Regions from separate parts of the Saccharospirillum sp. ABV4_185 genome, predicted to be linked through region 4. Evidence: predicted binding sites of a transcription regulator. Region 4 holds the regulator's gene; each other region holds the start of a gene.

Region 1 (2,199 bases), on a different contig from region 4:
GCACGCCATCAAAGCCTTGCTCGACCACATTCACGCTCAGGACGAACGCATTGACCAGATGTGCAAGTCGATGAAACGTCTCGACGCCAGTTACAAAGCCTTGGAAGTGCCTAAGCTGAGCGATGCCGATTTCGCCCCGATTGAAGATTCGGACCGTTCCGCCAACAGCAGTGGTTGAGGCTGTTATCGAGCAACAAAAAAAACGCGCCGACTGGCGCGTTTTTTTTGTTAGCAACGATCAGCTGTGAGCCGCCGGACGTCTGGGTGCGCGCCAACTCGGCGACGGATGCAGGTGCGTACCGGTCTGGGCGTGCGGCACTTCGAGCAGTTCCAGGCTGCCGTCTTGGTGTTCCAGCAGGGCGGAGCAGCTTTCTACCCAGTCGCCGTCGTTGGCGTAGACGAAGCCATCGTTGATGCGCAGTTTGCTTTGGTGAATGTGGCCGCAGACGACGCCTTGAACACCTTGCTCGCGGGCGTAGTGGATGACCTTTTCTTCAAAGCTTTCGATATAGGCGCGGGCTTTTTTCGAGCGCATTTTCAGTGCGCCGGGCAGCGACCAGTACGGCTTGCCGAAAAAGCCGCGCAGCCGATTCAGATGACGGTTCAGAGTGACGACGGTTTCGTACAGCCATTCGCCGATATGCCACCAGAAGTGACCGCAGTAGATGTCGTCGTCGAAGCGGTCGCCGTGCAGCAGCAAATAACGTTCGCCACTGGCGGCGGTGTGAATGGCTTCGTGTTCGACGCGCACCGGGCCAAGGTGCGTATCGGCGAAGTGGCGGAAAAACGGATCGTGATTGCCGGGGACATAGACCACTGCAGTGCCGCTTTTGGCTTTGGCAAGAATCAGTTTGAGGATGCTTTCGTGATGCTTGTGCCAGCGGCCCTTGCGGGTACTGAGCTTCCACAGGTCGACGATGTCGCCGAGCAGATAGAGGTAGTCGGTGTCGGTGTTATTGAGAAAGTCGGCCAGCAAATCCACCTGGCTGTTGGGGTTGGCGAGGTGAATATCGGAAATGAACACAGCGCGTACGCGACGTTGGGTCATGGCTCAGTCTCCCATGGCAGAGTTAGGCCAAGGCTAGGCTGGGTGGATGAAGCTAGGGTGACAGCATCATGACGCTTTGATGAATACGATGACATCTATGCCAGTATTCACCGGGCTAAAAATTCTCCCAACTATCCTCGTCATCATCGAGTTGAGGTTTCGGTGACGGTCTTGGCCTGTTAATCGCGATAGCGTTGGACGTTAATGGGTGCACAGAAGCGTGTTTAGGTGATGATTTGTTGGCGTTAGTAGGCGCTGTGGGTTTAATGCTGTGAGCAGTATGGTCGCTCTCGGTTAGTACAAATCGGTTTACATTTTTGGTTAATAAATCTGCTTGGCTTAATAGATTTTCAGAGGCCGCTGCAGCTTCTTCAACAAGGGCAGCGTTTTGTTGAGTCATTTCATCCATTTGGCTGACGGCTTTATCGATTTCATCCAACCCGGATGATTGCTCTGCAGACGCGCTGGCGATCTCAGTCATAATGTCATTGACCTGCTTGATCGCAGTCACGACCTCTCGCATGGTGTCACCGGATTTATTGACCAGCTCATTGCCATTGTTGATTTTCCCCGCTGACTCGGAGATGAGATCTTTAATGTTTTTTGCCGCATTCGCTGAGCGTTGCGCTAAGGTTCTTACCTCCGATGCAACAACCGCAAAGCCTCGCCCTTGTTCGCCCGCTCGAGCAGCCTCAACCGCAGCGTTAAGTGCCAGGATATTGGTTTGAAAAGCAATACCATCGATCATGCCAATGATATCCGAAATTTTTTGTGAGGATTCATTGATGGAAGCCATGGTTTTCACCACGTCTTCTATTAAGTGACCACCATCCAGAGCGATTGTTACTGCGTTGGATGCCAAGTTGTTAGCTTCTTTGGCATTGTTGGCATTTTGGCGAACAGTCGTGGTTAGCTCCTCCATACTAGAAGCTGTTTCTTCCAGACTAGAAGCTTGTTGCTCAGTGCGGTTCGAAAGGTCTGTGTTGCCATTGGAGATTTCACGAGCACCGTTATACACAGCATCAGATGCATTTTTAATATTGACGATAATCTCTGTCATGGTATCAAGCAGTGAGTTTACGCCTTCTGAGAGACTGAGCATCATGTCGGATTTGTCTGCCGTTGCCACTCGCTGGGTAAGGTCATTATTA
Region 2 (2,199 bases), 910 kb from region 4:
CTCGATCGTGGTCCCATGGACGGTGTGTAGGGAATGGCGCAGACCAGTTTGGGGTAGTAGGGCAGGCCGTGTTGTTCGTAGGCGTGCGCCCAGGCCCAATCGAAGACGTATTCCCCCCAGGAGTGGGTTTTGGCGTAGCAGGGCAGCGCCAGTTCCTGTTGTTCGTCCTGCCAGTGCAGATGATGCGGCGACCAGCCCCCATCAAGGCTACACACGCCGCTGCTTTCCAGAGCGCGCAAAAAGCTGGCGCGGCTGAACGGGTTATCGGTGTGTTGGCCTAGGTGTTGGGGCCATTGGGTGTGCCACTGAACGTCGGGCATAGAGGCCATTCCTGGGAAAGTGCCGAGGCATTATATCGGTTGCGTGCAGGCAGACCCAGTGCCCACTTATACATCTGTTCCTTTGCGGTACAATGGCGACAAAGGAGGGCTCGATGTTCGAACTGGATCACCGCTTGCAGAATGATTGCGTCGAAGTTGGCGAATTGATGCTGAATCGCATTCTGCTGATGAAAGACGCCAACTACCCCTGGTTGATACTGGTACCTCAGCGTGAGGATATCAGCGAGATTTACCAGCTGGACGAAGACGATCAGGAACAATTGATCTGGGAAAGCAGCTTCGTCGCTGAACGCCTGATGGCCACCTTCAAAGGTGACAAGATGAACATAGCGGCGCTGGGCAATGTGGTGTCGCAGTTGCATATCCATCATGTGGTGCGCAAACAAACCGATGCGGCCTGGCCCAACCCGGTTTGGGGCGCCGTTCCGGCCAAGGCTTATCCACGTGGTGCCTTGCGCCAGCGCGTGCTGAGCTTGCAGTCGGCGTTTGAAACCTCGGTCTTTAAAGCGGCTGAACCGCCGGCTGGTTGATGCAGCGGATTTTCGTTAGGGTCAGGGTTGTCATTAAAACTTCATCAAAAAGTCAGAAAGGTGACACGGGCGAATGAATAATAGACGCCATGACGATGGAGGCTTCTTCATGAAATGGCTGCACCGAATCCAACAGCTTGACACCCTGACATTCAATTGGTGCATGGCGCGTCGTCGCCGTGAGCGTATCACTGCCTTGAGTCGTGCGGTGTCACGTACCGCCGATGGCTGGCTCTACCTGCTGTTCTTTGCCGTCTATGGCGTGACTCAGCCAGAGTCCGGCATGGCCTTGGTTAAGGTGGCTGTAGTGGCTTTCGCGGTGGAACGCGGCATCTACTGGGTGCTGAAAAACACCTGCCGGCGTAACCGACCCCAAGAAGCCATCGACGATTTCACCAGCTTTATCATTCCGTCCGATAAATTCAGTTTCCCCTCGGGCCATACCTCGGCCGCCTTCCTGTTTACCGTGCTGGTGGCCAGTCAGCTGCCGGTATTGGTGCCGGCGCTGTTGCTGTGGTCGTGCTGTGTGGCCATGTCACGCATTTTCCTGGGTGTGCATTTCCCGACCGATACATTGGTTGGCGCAACCCTGGGTTCGCTGGTCGGCTTCTGGGCGCTGGGAGGGTTTGTACTGTGAAAATCCTCTACGGCGTTCAGGGCACTGGTAATGGCCATATCACCCGAGCCCGGGTGATGGCCGAAGCGCTGGCGCATGCCGGTGTTGATGTCGATTGGGTGTTTTCCGGTCGCGAGCGCGAACGCTTTTTCGATATGGACGCCTTCGGCGATTTTCGGGTGTTCAAAGGTCTGACCTTCGCTACCCGTGATGGTCGCATTGATCTGCGTCGCACCATGAACGACACCTCCATGCGCGGCCTCTGGCGCGATATTCGCTCGCTTGAGCTGAGCCAATACGACCTGGTGGTCACCGATTTCGAACCGGTCGTGGCCTGGGCTGCGCGCTCTCAGGGCATGCCTTGTGTGGGTGTCGGCCATCAGTACGCTTTTAATCACGATATTCCCAAGGCCGGGCATTCGGTGGTGTCTGAAGCCATCATGCGTTGGTTTGCGCCGGTTACCGTGGGGTTGGGTGTGCACTGGCATCATTTCGGCGCGCCTATTCTGCCGCCGATTATTGAATCCACGCCGGAACCCAAACCCGGTTCGCTCGATAAAGCCCTGGTTTACCTGCCGTTCGAAAACAGTGAAGCGACGCTGGCGTTGCTGAACGAGGTCAACAGCCGGGTGCGGTTTGTGATGCACTGCGGCGATATTGAGCCCGGCCAGTATGGTCAGGTGACGGTGCGCGGCTTCAGCCGCGATGGTTT
Region 3 (2,199 bases), 410 kb from region 4:
GCATCGCCGATTTCGCTTTCATCGGTGTACACCAGGCAGCCGTCGTCTGCATCAAAATCGTACTGGGCCCCGGGTAAGGTGCCGCTGCAGTCGGCAGCGCTGTCGGCATCCGTGATGTATTCACGCGCATCGCCTTCGTTGGCGGTGACGAAGTAGTCCTGGCCGGCGACGCTGTAGCTGGCGATGGTATCCGGATGGTAGGTGCCCCACAGGTTGGCGTAACTGCGCAGCACCGCAGCCTCGTCGTCCTTGTCGGCATCGAGCGCATTTTCCGGGCGGCCGTGGTCTTTAAAGCCGAGTGGCAACACGGCGGTGATGCGCGGTGTGCCGGTCAGGCTGATGCGCGCGACGGCGTTGTTTTCCTGCAGCGAGACAAAGGCGGTGCGGCTATCGGCACTGACGCTGATGTATTCCGGCTCGATGTCCTGCGATGCGCGAATGACTTGCGGTCTCGGGTTGTTGCCGACCAGTACGTCCGCTGGCAGGTTGTGATCGAAGGCGGTGAAGTCGAGCTGGATGCCGAGATCAGCCGGCATGCCGTTGTCGATGGCAATGACGGTGACACTGCCTTCGGGGTCGCGCAGATAATCGCTGCGCGGCTCACCTTCGTTGGCGACCAGTGCAAAGCGACCGTCGGGTGAGAAAGTCACCATATCCGGCAGCGCGCCGGCGAGCACGCCTTTAACGAAGCGCGTGTCGCCGTCTTCGTTGAGGCGATAGAACAGCACGGCCCCGGCTTCGGTTTTGTTGTCGTGTTCAACGGCGATGGCCAGCAGGTCGTTGTTCACCGCCAGGCTGTTGGCGCCGCCAATATCGATGCGACGAATCCCACCACCGGGTGTGGCGACACGCACCGAACTGGGCAGATCACCGGCGCGGGCGCGCAGGTTGCTCAAGCGCAGCGGGTCGGCTGCGGCGCTGGTGGGCAACTGGTTCAGGTTGATGGCGGTGATCTGGCCGGTGGCGCCGTTGGTCATGTAGGCGTAGCCGGAAGCAGGATGGTAGGACACAATCTCGGCGGCGCTTTCGCCCAGAATGCCACTGGTGTGGCGCCCGAGAATGTCGATCGACAGCGTTGATTCGGCAAAGGCAACGCCGGTTAAAGCAAAGGCCAGCAAAGCACTGGCAAGACGGTGTGTCACAGTAGGCATGGGATTCTCGTTGTTTGAATGGCTGTGGCCGCAGAGCCTAGTGATCAAAGATGACAGTGGGACGACAGTCGGATGACAGCGCTGACAGCCCTGGGGTAGAGTCGCCCTTCTTTATGGCAGCACCCTTTAGCGATTCACTTTATGGAGACACCCCTATGAGTTGGGCAACCTGGTTGGCCGTGGTCGGAATTTGCATGCTCGGCGCGATGTCGCCCGGGCCGTCTCTGGCGGTGGTGTTGCGCCATACGCTGACCGGTGGCCGTCGCAATGGCGTAACCGTCGCATTGCTGCACGGTCTGGGCGTCGGCTTCTACGCGCTGTTGAGCATTCTTGGTCTCGCGGCTGTTATTACCGCTTCGCCGCTGGCCTTTGCCGTGCTGCAATGGGGTGGCGCGGCGTATCTGGTCTGGCTGGGCATTCAGGGTTTGCGCGCCCGGCCGGCGTCGGAAAGTGATTTTCAGGCCGGGCCAAGTCAGGCCAGTTCGGCGCGTGATGGCTTTCTGGTGGTGTTTTTAAACCCCAAAATCGCGGTCTTCTTTCTGGCGTTGTTCTCTCAGGTGGTGGGTCTGGACACCAGCTTTGTGGCTAAGCTGACCTATGCAGCCACGGCCATGATCATCGATGGTTGCTGGTATTTGCTGGTGGTCTGGCTGTTCTCCAATCCGCGTTGGATGGCGGCGTTGCGGCGCAGCAGCCTGTGGCTGGAGCGGGTGTTCGGCGTCATTCTGATCGCTCTCGCCGGCCGTCTGGTGGTGGGGATTTTACGCACCTAACGCCGGCATCAGGCGCGTCAGTGCCTGACGCAGTTCCTGGCCGCTGCTCTGGTGATAAACCTGTTTGCGACAAATCAAATAAGCCGGGCGACTGAGCCCGGCTTTACCCAGATCGATACAGGCGCTGTCGTCCGCTAACAGCCGGGCAATACCGCGCGGCGCCAGCGCATGACCCCAGCCCGACAACGCCAGTCGCGTTGCCGCCAGCGACGATTCCACCGGCCATTTCGGTTCCAGTCCCAGCGCCCGGGCGTGCTGTTCGATACCGCGCCAGG
Region 4 (2,199 bases):
GATCTTTATTCTGGGTACCGTGGCCATGCGCAGCGCCGGCTGTGTGATCAACGATTACGCCGATCGTCATTTCGATGGCCACGTTAAACGCACCGCCACCCGGCCGCTGGCTCAGGGTCTGGTCAGCGAGCGCGCGGCGTTAACATTGTTCGCGGTATTAACGCTGATCGCCTTTGCGCTGGTGCTGCTGACCAACCGCACCACCGTGCTGATGTCCTTCGTCGGGCTGTTTCTGGCGGCGCTTTATCCTTTCATGAAGCGCCATACCTACCTGCCGCAACTGTTTCTGGGCGCTGCCTTTTCCTGGGCCATTCCGATGGCCTACACCGCCGTGGACGCGCCTTTTACTACCGCCACCTGGCTGCTCTATATCGCCAATATTCTGTGGACGGTGCACTACGACACCCTCTACGCCATGGTCGATCGCGATGACGATCTGAAAATCGGCGTTAAATCGACCGCCATTCTGTTCGGCGATGCCGACCGCTTAATGGTCGGTCTGTTGCAGATCATGACCTGGGTCGCCTGGTTGTTGTTGGGACTGCATGCTGATCTGGGTCTGTTCTGGGGCCTGGGCCTGGCCGTCGCCGCCGGTTGTTTTGTGTTCCAGCAGTGGTTGATTCGCCATCGCGAACGCGACCCGAGCTTTCGCGCCTTTCTCAATAATCACTGGGCCGGGATGGCACTGTTCGTCGGTGCGGTGATCGATCTGGGTACGCCGCTGTAACAGCTGCCTTGCGACGCATTGCAGATTTTTGACAATATGATGAAAGCTGTAACACTGCTGTCATCAAAGCCGCGTCTAATAGTCACGAACGTGATAGCCGGGGTTACTCATGAACGCTCGCAGCATTCTTATTGTTGACGACGAATCCGCCATTCGTGAAGTCATTGCCGCCGCTTTGGAAATGGCAGGTTACCGCACGCTTGAAGCGGCCGATGCTACCGAAGCCCATGCGCTGGTGGTCGACCAGAAACCAGACCTGATCCTGCTCGACTGGATGATGCCGCAAGTCAGTGGCATCGAGTTGGCGCGGCGTCTGAAGCGTGATCCGCTGACCGCAGAAATCCCCATCATCATGCTCACCGCCAAAGGCGAGGAAGATCACAAGATCACCGGTCTGGAAGCGGGCGCCGATGATTACATCACCAAGCCGTTTTCACCGCGTGAACTGGTGGCTCGTCTGAAAGCCGTGTTGCGTCGCGCTACGCCGGCCGGGGTTGATGAACCCATCGAAATCCAGGGTCTGACACTCGATCCAGCCAGCCACCGCGTTTACGACGCCAGCGGCGAGCTGAGCATGGGCCCGACCGAATTCCGCCTGCTGCAATTCTTTATGAGCCACCCTGAGCGCGCCTACACCCGGTCTCAACTGCTCGATCAGGTCTGGGGCGGTAATGTCTATGTCGACGAACGCACCGTGGACGTTCATATTCGCCGCCTGCGTAAAGCCCTGGGCTCGCCGCACGAGGCGCTGGTGCAGACGGTGCGCGGCACTGGATATCGCTTCTCCACCAAAGTTTCGGCACAATCGGCTTCATGATCCGAGACATTCGTCGGCCTTATTACCGTAATCTGCTGCTCTTCTTCGCCGCCGTCGCCACGGTCGGCTTCCTTTTGGGTTATCCGCTTCGGGCGTTGTTGGTGGCGTCCCTTGGCTGCCTGCTGTGGCAGTTGTTTCAGCAAGGACGCTTGATCCAATGGCTGCGCAATGGCGCACGCTCTGAACCACCCGACGCCGGTGGCCTCTGGGGCATGGTGTTCGATCACTTCTACAGCGTGCAGCGCGATCATCGTCAGCAAGTGCGGCACCTGCAAAACGTCATCAGCCGCATTCAGACCTCCACCCAGGCGCTGCGAGATGGCGTTATTCAGCTCGATCGTCAGGGTGCGCTGGAATGGTGGAACCCGGCGGCCGAAGCGCTGCTCAGCCTGAAGCCTCAGGATCAGGGCCAGTTGCTGACCAATCTGCTGCGCGATCCGACCTTTGTGCGCTTCTACAACAAGGGCGAAATGAGCGAGACGGTGCAGCTGGAAAACCCGGCCTTTCCGGATCGCTACATCGATGTGTCCATGACCATCTACGGCAAGGGTGAACGCCTGCTGTTGATCCGCGACACCACGCGCATTAAGCAACTGGAGCAAATGCGCCAGGATTTCGTTGCCAACGCCAGCCACGAACTGAAAACCCCGCTGAC

Evidence for each region. The regulator PhoB, encoded in region 4, activates phosphate uptake and scavenging genes when phosphate is short. The targets are predictions, from matches to a motif close to TGTCATANNNNTGTCANA.
Region 1: the regulator PhoB is predicted to act here: its motif matches at 1,105-1,122, upstream of ACXAE6_RS17555 (UDP-2,3-diacylglucosamine diphosphatase).
Region 2: the regulator PhoB is predicted to act here: its motif matches at 900-917, upstream of ACXAE6_RS13010 (phosphatase PAP2 family protein).
Region 3: the regulator PhoB is predicted to act here: its motif matches at 1,212-1,229, upstream of ACXAE6_RS06605 (choice-of-anchor I family protein).

What each region holds. Positions count from the first base shown of each region.
Region 1 covers NZ_JBSWUW010000002.1:85,149-87,347, forward strand. The annotation lists gene cysE (serine O-acetyltransferase) at 1-178, shown strand, start outside; gene ACXAE6_RS17555 (UDP-2,3-diacylglucosamine diphosphatase) at 239-1,048, opposite strand; gene ACXAE6_RS17560 (methyl-accepting chemotaxis protein) at 1,164-2,199, opposite strand, start outside.
Region 2 covers NZ_JBSWUW010000001.1:2,740,487-2,742,685, forward strand. The annotation lists gene ACXAE6_RS13000 (GNAT family N-acetyltransferase) at 1-320, opposite strand, end outside; gene ACXAE6_RS13005 (HIT domain-containing protein) at 434-871, shown strand; gene ACXAE6_RS13010 (phosphatase PAP2 family protein) at 981-1,508, shown strand; gene ACXAE6_RS13015 (MJ1255/VC2487 family glycosyltransferase) at 1,505-2,199, shown strand, end outside.
Region 3 covers NZ_JBSWUW010000001.1:1,424,572-1,426,770, forward strand. The annotation lists gene ACXAE6_RS06605 (choice-of-anchor I family protein) at 1-1,151, opposite strand, end outside; gene ACXAE6_RS06610 (LysE family translocator) at 1,307-1,924, shown strand; gene ACXAE6_RS06615 (LysR family transcriptional regulator) at 1,913-2,199, opposite strand, start outside.
Region 4 covers NZ_JBSWUW010000001.1:1,834,299-1,836,497, reverse strand. The annotation lists gene ubiA (4-hydroxybenzoate octaprenyltransferase) at 1-727, shown strand, start outside; gene phoB (phosphate regulon transcriptional regulator PhoB) at 837-1,544, shown strand; gene phoR (phosphate regulon sensor histidine kinase PhoR) at 1,541-2,199, shown strand, end outside.